2 regions of the Phyllobacterium sp. K27 genome follow, and region 1 is predicted to be linked to the other one. Evidence: riboswitches for the same ligand, from Rfam matches in the RefSeq annotation. Region 1 holds a riboswitch; the other holds the start of a gene.
What was found. Region 1 has a riboswitch for cobalamin ahead of ACYJL1_RS03990 (hypothetical protein). Riboswitches for the same ligand answer to the same signal wherever they lie in the genome.
Positions count from the first base shown of each region.

Region 2: another riboswitch for cobalamin. It lies ahead of ACYJL1_RS08690 (CbtB domain-containing protein); the one in region 1 lies ahead of ACYJL1_RS03990 (hypothetical protein).

Region 1 covers NZ_CM139240.1:815,171-819,867, reverse strand. Annotated here, with positions in the region: gene adh (aldehyde dehydrogenase) at 1-175, opposite strand, end outside; gene ACYJL1_RS04000 (GAF domain-containing protein) at 351-1,322, opposite strand; gene cobF (precorrin-6A synthase (deacetylating)) at 1,460-2,221, opposite strand; gene ACYJL1_RS03990 (hypothetical protein) at 2,230-2,493, opposite strand; cobalamin riboswitch at 2,597-2,819, opposite strand; gene ACYJL1_RS03985 (glutamine synthetase beta-grasp domain-containing protein) at 2,967-4,004, opposite strand; gene ACYJL1_RS03980 (GlsB/YeaQ/YmgE family stress response membrane protein) at 4,340-4,597, shown strand; gene ACYJL1_RS03975 (ABC transporter ATP-binding protein) at 4,615-4,697, opposite strand, start outside.
Region 2 covers NZ_CM139240.1:1,793,089-1,797,785, forward strand. Annotated here, with positions in the region: gene ACYJL1_RS08680 (isobutyryl-CoA dehydrogenase) at 1-1,040, opposite strand, end outside; gene ACYJL1_RS08685 (cobyric acid synthase) at 1,149-2,606, shown strand; cobalamin riboswitch at 2,667-2,900, shown strand; gene ACYJL1_RS08690 (CbtB domain-containing protein) at 2,950-3,129, shown strand; gene ACYJL1_RS08695 (CbtA family protein) at 3,254-3,982, shown strand; gene cobU (bifunctional adenosylcobinamide kinase/adenosylcobinamide-phosphate guanylyltransferase) at 3,988-4,506, shown strand; gene cobW (cobalamin biosynthesis protein CobW) at 4,511-4,697, shown strand, end outside.

The DNA.
Region 1 (4,697 bases):
CCTCCACATCGCTGGCATCGGAGCGGGCAATTTCGCACAAGACCTGCCCGTTGACCGGTGATGTATTTTCAAAGTAACGGCCTGCATTCGGCTCGACGAACTTCCCGCCGATGAAATTGCCGTAGCGTTTTTTAAAGTTAGGTTTGACGGTTCGGTTGAATTCTACCTTGTTCATTGAACTTCCTCCCTGAAGCCGGTGCGCCACGACAAATGGTCGAGCGCACCTGCACAATTTTCATACCGCCTCCTTGCGGCATAAGAAGACGATCGCGCTTTAGACGTGGTCTGTCATCCCCGGCAGTCGAAGCAGCAGCCGGATTTGTCGCAATATTGAGACAGATGAAAAGATCTCAGCTCAAGCCAAGTCGCTTAAGCTTGCGATGCAGCGTTGCCCTGCTCATGCCCATCATGTTCGCGGCAATGGAAATATTGCCATCCGCTTTGCGCAGGACCCGCTGTATTACGCTGCGTTCGGCAGCAGCAAACCCTCTTTCCGCATCGGTGTCCTGGCCCAGCAGATTTGCCGCCGGTAGCGGATTGCTCAGACTTTCATCCGTAAGCCCGAGAAGTGCGCGGGCCGAACGCGATGCGCCGACCACAAGATCGTCTTCGTCGACTGCAATCAATGCATTCAAGGCCCGCTCATGGCCACGATCACCGCCCTGCGCCACAACGATACGAGCTTTGGGAAAGGCCAGTCTGAAATTTTCCGCCTCCACGCGCCGGGCGGCGTCCATCACAGCCATGGCAATAAGTTTAACGAAACCTTCTGTCAGATCAGAGCGTGCCGACGACACGTCAATCGCTGCCATTAACCGACCACGATGATCGAAAATCGGAGCTACGGTACAGGAAAGCGCTGTATTGCGACTGCGGAAATGCTGATCGCGATGGATAGTCAGGGCACGTTGCTCAGCGAGCGCCGTACCGATGCCATTGGTACCCTCGCACTCCTCGCTCCAAACTGCGCCAGTCCAAAGCCCCGCCTTGCAAAAGGTAGCGTCATCACCTTCATAGCCCCGGCGATCAACTGGAACGCCATTCTTGTCCGCCAGCAGCACGCAACATCCCGCACCACCAACGGCTGAGTAAAGCCGGTCAAGCGTGGTTTCTGCGGTTTCTATGAGCGATCCCAGCTGTTCACGCGCTTCGCGCAACTCCTGATCTGTGAGCATGTTGGGCGGCGTGCCCTCATCAGGCTTCAAGCCGTAAAGGCGCATCGACCGCCCCCAGGATGCAACGACCGCTGACTGCGCGGCAGCATCACCTGTCACGGCAGATTCAATATATTCGGCATGCAAGCCATCATGCTGCGTTCTCATGGTCTCCTCCCGAAGTCCATGCACAGGGTGACGCCTGTTCCCGTCTACGTCAAGTCACCTATTGGAGTGGGTTGCCGGGCCTGTCATGCCAATGCGCTTTGAAGGCATGAGGCAACCGCTTCGGGTTATAATTGCGGCTATTCTTCAACCTCGTCATATGGCTTCTTCAGCAAATACGTATCCATGATCCAGCCTTTTTGCGCGCGTGCCACATTCCGCAGCCGCTCAATATCGTCAACCACTTCGCGCAGCTTGCCGGACATGAGTATCTCGTCCTCAGTGCCTATGTAGGCACCCCAATAAATATCGACATCCTCTTCGACGGCTTTGAAGGCGCCCTCGCCGTCGAGCATCACGATCACGCTTTCCGAATTGTTCGGAAAACCCTCCGCAAGCTTGCGCCCGGTGGTAATCGTGATCGACTCGCCGATGCGATTGAGCACGATCTTATGTCTCGCCGTCAGCGCCTGAATGCTGGTAATTCCTGGAATGACATCATAGTCCAGCTCAAAGCTTCCCTTGGCGTTCAGCCGGTCGAGAATGCGGATCGTGCTGTCATAAAGCGATGGATCGCCCCAGACGAGGAAAGCACCGCATTCATCATCGCCAAGCTCCTCCATCAGCAGATGCTCATAGGTCGCCTCCACCTTGTCATGCCAATCTGTCACGCTCGCACGGTATGTGGAGGAAGGTTTCTGACGTATCGGTGTTTCAAAATCCACCATCCGATAATCAGGATCGGTAATGAACCGCTCGCAGATTTCCCGGCGAATGCGGGATAGCTGCTCTTTCTCGGCTCCCTTATCGGGAATGAAGAACACATCCACCTGATTGAGCGCATTGACGGCCTGTATGGTCACATAGTCAGGATTGCCAGCGCCAATTCCGATGATCAGCACTTTGCGCTTCACTGGGACACACGCGAAACTTGCGAAGGCTGCAATCCCTGCATTTCTTCGATCAAGCCACAGAACAGCGCGTGGAGACGTTTCGCGCCCGCATGTTTGCCGGCACAGGCTTCAAGCCTGATGATTTCGTTCGACGCAGCGGCGATAAGATCTGCGCCGCGAGGCCGGGAAAGCAACCACGCAAGAAACACGTCTTCCGGTGCGCTTGACGCATTGACGGCTTGCGGATTGCTGCATTGATTTGTGTTGGCGCCGAGTGACATGCTTAACCCCGATTGTTAGGGGGCAAGGGGCAAGGGCGAAGATTGCAGATAGTCAGCCTGCGGCAAACCATTGCAAGCGACACACCGGGACACCCCGCCCGTGGACGTTCATCATGTTTCGGCAGGTCTCCTGGCTCACAGGTCAGTATTGCTGTCTGGCCTTCCCGGGAAATCCCAGTGACCTTTTGCCTGAACAGGTTCAGGCGACAGCAACTCGCTGTTTACAGTTGCGGGGGCAGCGCCGGCATTGGTGAAAATCATTTCACCGGCTTCCCTCTTAGCTCCCGGCCTTGCGGCACGGGAGAACCGGAACGTTCTCATAAGAGCGCAGCACACCTATCGAGGTCAACAGGCAGACCAAAATTAACCGGGGAAATAGACGGGCCAACCGATCGGATAGACCACGATCTGCACCGCCAAATAGAAAATGGCGCAAGCTGATGCCTGCGCCATTTCAAATCATTCAAACCAGATCAAGCGGCCAGAACTTCTTCCGCATCTTCCGGCACTTCAGAAATTGTCCGCAGGATTTGCGAAGCGATCTGGTATGGATCGCCCTGCGAATTCGGACGACGATCTTCCAGATAGCCGCGGTAGCCATTGTTTACAAAGCTGTGCGGAACACGGATCGATGCACCGCGATCAGCAATGCCATAGCTGAACTGATGGATTGACTGGGTTTCATGCTTGCCGGTGAGGCGCATGTGGTTGTCCGGTCCATAGACAGCGATGTGAGCAGCGCAATTTTGCTCAAATGCAGCCATGACCTTTTCGAAGTAATCCTTGCCGCCGACTTCACGCATATAGGTGGTGGAGAAGTTGGCATGCATGCCCGAACCGTTCCAATCAGTATCGCCGAGCGGCTTGCAATGATATTCGATATCGATGCCGTATTTTTCTGTCAGGCGCTGCAGGAGGTAACGCGCAATCCAGACTTCATCGGCGGCCTTCTTGGAGCCCTTGCCAAAAACCTGGAATTCCCACTGGCCCTTGGCCACTTCGGCATTGATGCCTTCATGGTTGATGCCGGCATTCAGGCAGATATCGAGATGTTCTTCGACGATCTTGCGGGCAATATCGCCAACATTGCTGTAGCCGACGCCTGTATAATATGGGCCCTGCGGAGCAGGAAAACCAGTTTCAGGGAAGCCGAGCGGACGGCCGTTCTTGTAGAAGAAATATTCCTGCTCGAAGCCGAACCAGGCGCCTTCATCATCGAGAATAGTTGCGCGGGTGTTGGAAGGATGCGGTGTCTTGCCATCGGGCATCATGACTTCACACATGACGAGGACGCCATTCTTGCGCTCGCTATCGAGATAGACGGAAACTGGCTTCAACACGCAATCGGAGCTTTTCCCCTCTGCCTGCATTGTCGAGCTTCCATCAAAGCCCCAAAGCGGCAATTGTTCCAGCGTCGGAAATGCATCAAATTCCTTGATCAGCGTCTTGCCACGAAGATTCGCAGGGGAATAACCGTCGAGCCAGATATATTCGAGTTTATATTTTGCCATTCCGTTTCTCTCATATTGTTTGTGCAAATCCGGTTGCGACCTGCACCCGAAGGCACCGTTCGCAGATAGGATTAACAATGCAAACAGCGTGCCAATTTGCATGAGCGGACTGCAATTATTTTAGAAACATATTAACCGGGGTATTTTGAAAGTGCTTTTCAACGTTGAAGCCCCATTTGCACGATCCAGCATCTCGGCTGACCGCCGCCGCTTCTGATGCATTTTTAGGCAGGAGCGAAAATTATGGGCAGACGAAGTGCAAATATCTGGCGCGGTTGGAACCAATAGCCCGCTTCCGGGTTCACTCAACTGGAATAAACGAAATGGAGAGTATTATGGAAAATGCCGGAATCGGGTGGATCGCAGCAATCATTATCGGTGGTGTTGCGGGCTGGCTTGCAGAAATGTTCATGAAGAGCAATATGGGTCTCATCATGAACATCGTCCTCGGGATCGTCGGCGCAATCGTCGCCAACGCAATCCTTTCCTTGGTCGGCGTCGGGCTTACAGGCTGGCTGGGTTATCTCATTGCGGGCTTTATCGGAGCCTGTATTCTGATCGCCATTGCACGCATGTTCAGGCGAGCTACTTAGAATAGCCCTGAAACGCTCTAATGCTCGACAGCGGCGAGTATTGCTTCGCTGCGGATTTCTTCGGTTAATTGAAGCCGCATCTGGGCAAATTCCGGTGCGG
Region 2 (4,697 bases), 980 kb from region 1:
CCATGGATTTGAAGAGCGTCATTGGCGATATCAAAGCCTTTGTCGGTTACGAAGCGCTTGGCCATTGCGGACCATTTGGATGCGTCATGCGCCTTTGCATCAAGCTTTGATGCTGCGGTGTAGAGCAGCATGCGTGCTGCGGAAAGGTCTGTCTCCATATCTGCAAGCTTGAATTGCAATGCCTGAAACTGGTTAATGGCCTTGCCGAACGCTTTGCGTTCTGACGCGTAGGCAATGGCTTTGTCCAGTGCGGATTGAGCGCCGCCCAGAGAGCATGCTGCGATATTCAGACGCCCGCCATCGAGCCCTCCCATGGCAATTTTGAATCCATCACCTTCCGCGCCAAGCCGGTTTGCTACGGGCACCCGGCAATTATCAAACATAACTGTGCGGGTGGATTGTGCATTCCAGCCCATCTTGAATTCATTTGCGCCAAATGACAGGCCGGGAGCATCCTTGGCTATGATCAACGCGGAAATGCCTTTCGGCCCGGCCTCACCAGTGCGCACCATGGTAACGTAGATATCGCTGTCACCGGCGCCGGATATGAACTGCTTCGCACCGTTCAAAACGTAATGATCACCATCCAGAACAGCGGTTGTCTTCAGCGCTGCAGCGTCAGAGCCCGAATTCGGTTCCGTCAGGCAATAACTGCCTAACCACTCCATAGACGTCATCTTCGGTACAAATTCCCGCCGTTGAGCATCTGTTCCAAATAGATCAATCATCCATGTCGACATATTGTGGATTGATATGAAAGCAGAAAATGCCGGGCATGCCGCCGCAAGGGCTTCAAATATCAATACGGCATCAAGCCGCTTCAAACCCGATCCGCCGAACTCTTCGCGCACATAAATACCGCCCATGCCAAGAGGACCCGTCTCGCGGATCACATCAGCCGGAAAGTGTTTGTCGCGGTCCCAAGCCAGTGCTCTGGGCGCTACCTGATCAGCCGCAAAAGTGCGTGCCATGTCCTGAATTGCCAGCTGATCTTCATTGAGTTCAAATTGGCTGGGCGCCGTATCAACGACTGCGTCCATTATAGTTCCTCCCGAGTATTCATGCATGTCACTCTATCGAATGCACGCAAGCGTGCAACGGCTTGCATGGGGCTAGGAAGAGAAAGACATATCCGCTACTCAAAGCCCATGACACACGCAATCATGTTGCAAGGAACAGGCTCAGACGTTGGCAAATCCGTTCTCGTAGCGGGATTGTGCCGACTTGCGCGCAATCGCGGCTTGAAGGTTGTGCCATTCAAGCCACAAAATATGTCAAACAATGCCGCAGTGAGTGATGATGGTGGCGAGATCGGGCGGGCACAGTGGTTGCAAGCGCTGGCTTGTGGCGTGCCGTCTTCTGTTCACATGAACCCGGTGTTACTGAAACCTCAGTCAGAAACTGGCAGTCAGATCATTGTTCAGGGTAGAATCTGGGGGCAGGCAAAGGGCAGGGATTATCAGCAGTACAAGGCCAGATTGCTGGATGCGGTGATGGAATCATGGGATATTGTTCGCGCCGGCGCTGACATTGTGATCATTGAAGGGGCCGGATCACCCGCGGAAATCAATCTGAGGCCCGGAGACATCGCCAATATGGGCTTTGCCATCAAAGCCAACGTGCCGGTTGTGCTTGTGGGCGATATTGATCGGGGCGGGGTGATCGCATCGATTGTGGGAACGCATGCAATTCTTTCACCGGAAGATCGCAATATGATCGCCGGTTATCTTATCAACAAGTTTCGAGGCGACATTTCGCTTTTCGATGATGGTTTGAAATCCATTACGCAATTTACGGGCTGGCCGTCCTTCGGGGTTGTTCCATGGTTGAAAGATGCTTCCCGTCTGCCAGCCGAAGATTCGGTCGTACTGGAACGCCTCGTCAAAGGCGGTGAGCGCGCATTAAAGATTGCCGTTCCCGTGCTTGATCGCATTGCTAACTTTGACGATCTTGATCCACTTATAGCCGAACCACAGGTTGAGGTGGTCATGGTTCGAAGTGGTGAGCGGCTACCCGCAGATGCCGGTTTGGTCATTATTCCGGGTTCCAAATCGACGATTGGCGACCTTCAGCAGTTCCGTGAAAATGGTTGGGACCAGGATCTCGACCTGCACAGGCGCAGAGGTGGTCATATTATTGGCATTTGCGGCGGCTTCCAGATGCTTGGTAAAACGGTATCGGACCCTCAAGGGATTGAAGGAAGTACCACCGAAATCAAAGGACTTGGTTATCTCGATATCGATACCGTTATGGAGCCGGAAAAGACCGTACGCAATGTCCAGGCCCATTCATTGCAGTTTGATTTGCCCTTGAAAGGCTATGAAATTCATCTCGGTCGAACGACTGGCCCCGATTGCATCCGTCCAGCCGTGAATATTGATGGCGTGGCGGACGGCGCAATATCCGCGGATGGCAAAGTGTTCGGCACCTATATGCATGGTCTTTTCAGTGCAGATGCATTTCGGGCGGCATTCTTAAAGTCTATGGGGATATCCGCTGGCACTCTAGATTATCATGCTGGGGTGGATTCTGCACTCGACTCTATTGCTGCACAATTGGAGTCCGTTCTGGATATTGAAGCACTGTTTGCTCTTAAACCCGCCTGATGACGTTAGCAGCGGTGAAGGTGTCGCAGATTCGTTTGACTTTTAGACAGCTTGGTGAATAACGTTCGAAAGATGATTGGTTCCCGCATTGGCCAAAGGCCAAGGGATCAAAAGGGAATGCGACGGTCGTACCCATTAGGGCGATCCCACCGCAGCCGACCCCGCGACTGTAGAGCGGTTAGGTTAGATGCCATGCTGAATGCGAAAGCGGACAGCAGTCACTGGGAAACCGGGAAGGCGGCATTTATCTTGCGACCCGCGAGCCAGGAGACCTGCCAGTCATAGGGTAATAGTGCCCAAAACCGAGGGGGATTGTCCCTTCTGGCCCTGCACGGAGGTTGTTATGGCGGCTGTTCGTACTTCGAATACAATTTCTCTCCCGCTCGCATCGCGTCTGACCACAGCGGTTGTATCTTTGCTGCTTGGTGTGTTCATTATTTATGGCGTCGGTCTTTCACATTCTGAAACGCTGCATGATACAGCGCACGACTCCCGCCATTCATATGGATTTCCTTGCCATTAAGTCTTTGATAGCTGAAACACTGATTCAGCCGTCGACTCTTAAGCATTGAAACAATGATGGTTTGTTTGGTCCGGGACCTTTTCAGGTGCCCGGTGCCTCGCTTTTGGAATTGGGAGTAAATTCCATGTTGGTCAAATATCTGCTGGCTACGATCTTAGCCGGACTTTTTGCCGGAATTGTTTTGACGCCGGCCATGTATGTAAAAAATGTACCGCTCATTTTACACGCGGAAGAATATGAAAGTGCGAGTGGTGAAGGTCACTCCCATGATGCCCCGGCGGCTACAACTGACGCCGCGCCTGCCGCGGTCGCTCCGCACGACCATGGGGAAGAGGCCGGACCTGAGCTGCCGTTCGGGCGCTTCGGTAACACGCTGTTGATCAATCTGGTGGCCGGAGCAGGTTTTGCGCTGATCACCGGTGCAGCCGCACTTTTCCTTGGCCGCCGTATTACGTTACAGAACGGAATTTATTGGGGTCTCGCAGGATTCTTCATCTTCAATTTCGCACCGGCATTCAGCCTTGCACCTGAATTGCCCGCCATGCCTGCAGCCGATTTGGCTACACGACAGGCTTGGTGGCTGATAACCGTGGTTCTGACGGCAGGCGGTGTCTATCTGATTGTCCTTCGTGAGCAGATATGGGCGAAAACTCTTGGTGTTCTATTGATCGTCGCTCCCCATATTTATGGCGCACCTGAAGCAGAGGATCTGACATCGGCTGTGCCTCCGACGCTCGCTTCTGAATTTGCCGTCTCAACACTTGCGACCAATCTCTTTTTCTGGGTCGTGCTTGGGACTGCACTCGGCTGGGCAATCCAGAACTATGCTTCGTCGGAGCTTGAGCCCGCCTGATGCATATGCTGGAACGCCAAGTCACCTTTATTCTCGGAGGCGCGCGTTCCGGCAAATCTTCGTTTGCTGAAGGCTTGGTCGAGGCATCCGGGTTGGATGCCATTTATCTGGCAACTGGCAGAGCTTGGGATGATGAAATGTCTGAACGGATCGGACATCATAAAGCGCGGCGCGGGTCCCGGTGGACCACGGTTGAAGAGCCGATTGATCTTACCGATAAGCTGGAAAGCCTAGCCGGTGGCGATAAGGCAATTCTGGTTGATTGTCTTACATTGTGGTTGACCAATCTGATGATGGCTGACCGCGACATCGACACAGAAGTGAAGCGCCTTGCAAACACGTTAAGCCAACTCCCGGGAGCCATAATACTGGTTTCCAACGAGGTCGGGCTCGGAATAGTGCCGGAAAACCGCATGGCGCGTGAGTTTCGCGATCACGCAGGCCGGTTGCATCAAGCCGTGGCAAATATCGCGTCGAATGTTTATTTCGTGGCGGCAGGATTGCCGCTCAAAATGAAGGGATAATAATATGCAGGGTCACAAGATTCCAGCAACGGTGATCACAGGCTTCCTCGGTTCGGGCAAGACCACGATGATCCGTAATTTACTCGAGAATGCCAATGGCAAGCGTATTGCGCTCATCATCAATGAGTTTGGTGATCTTGGCGTTGACGGGAATTTGCTCAAAGGCTGCGGTATCGAAGCGTGCCGTGATG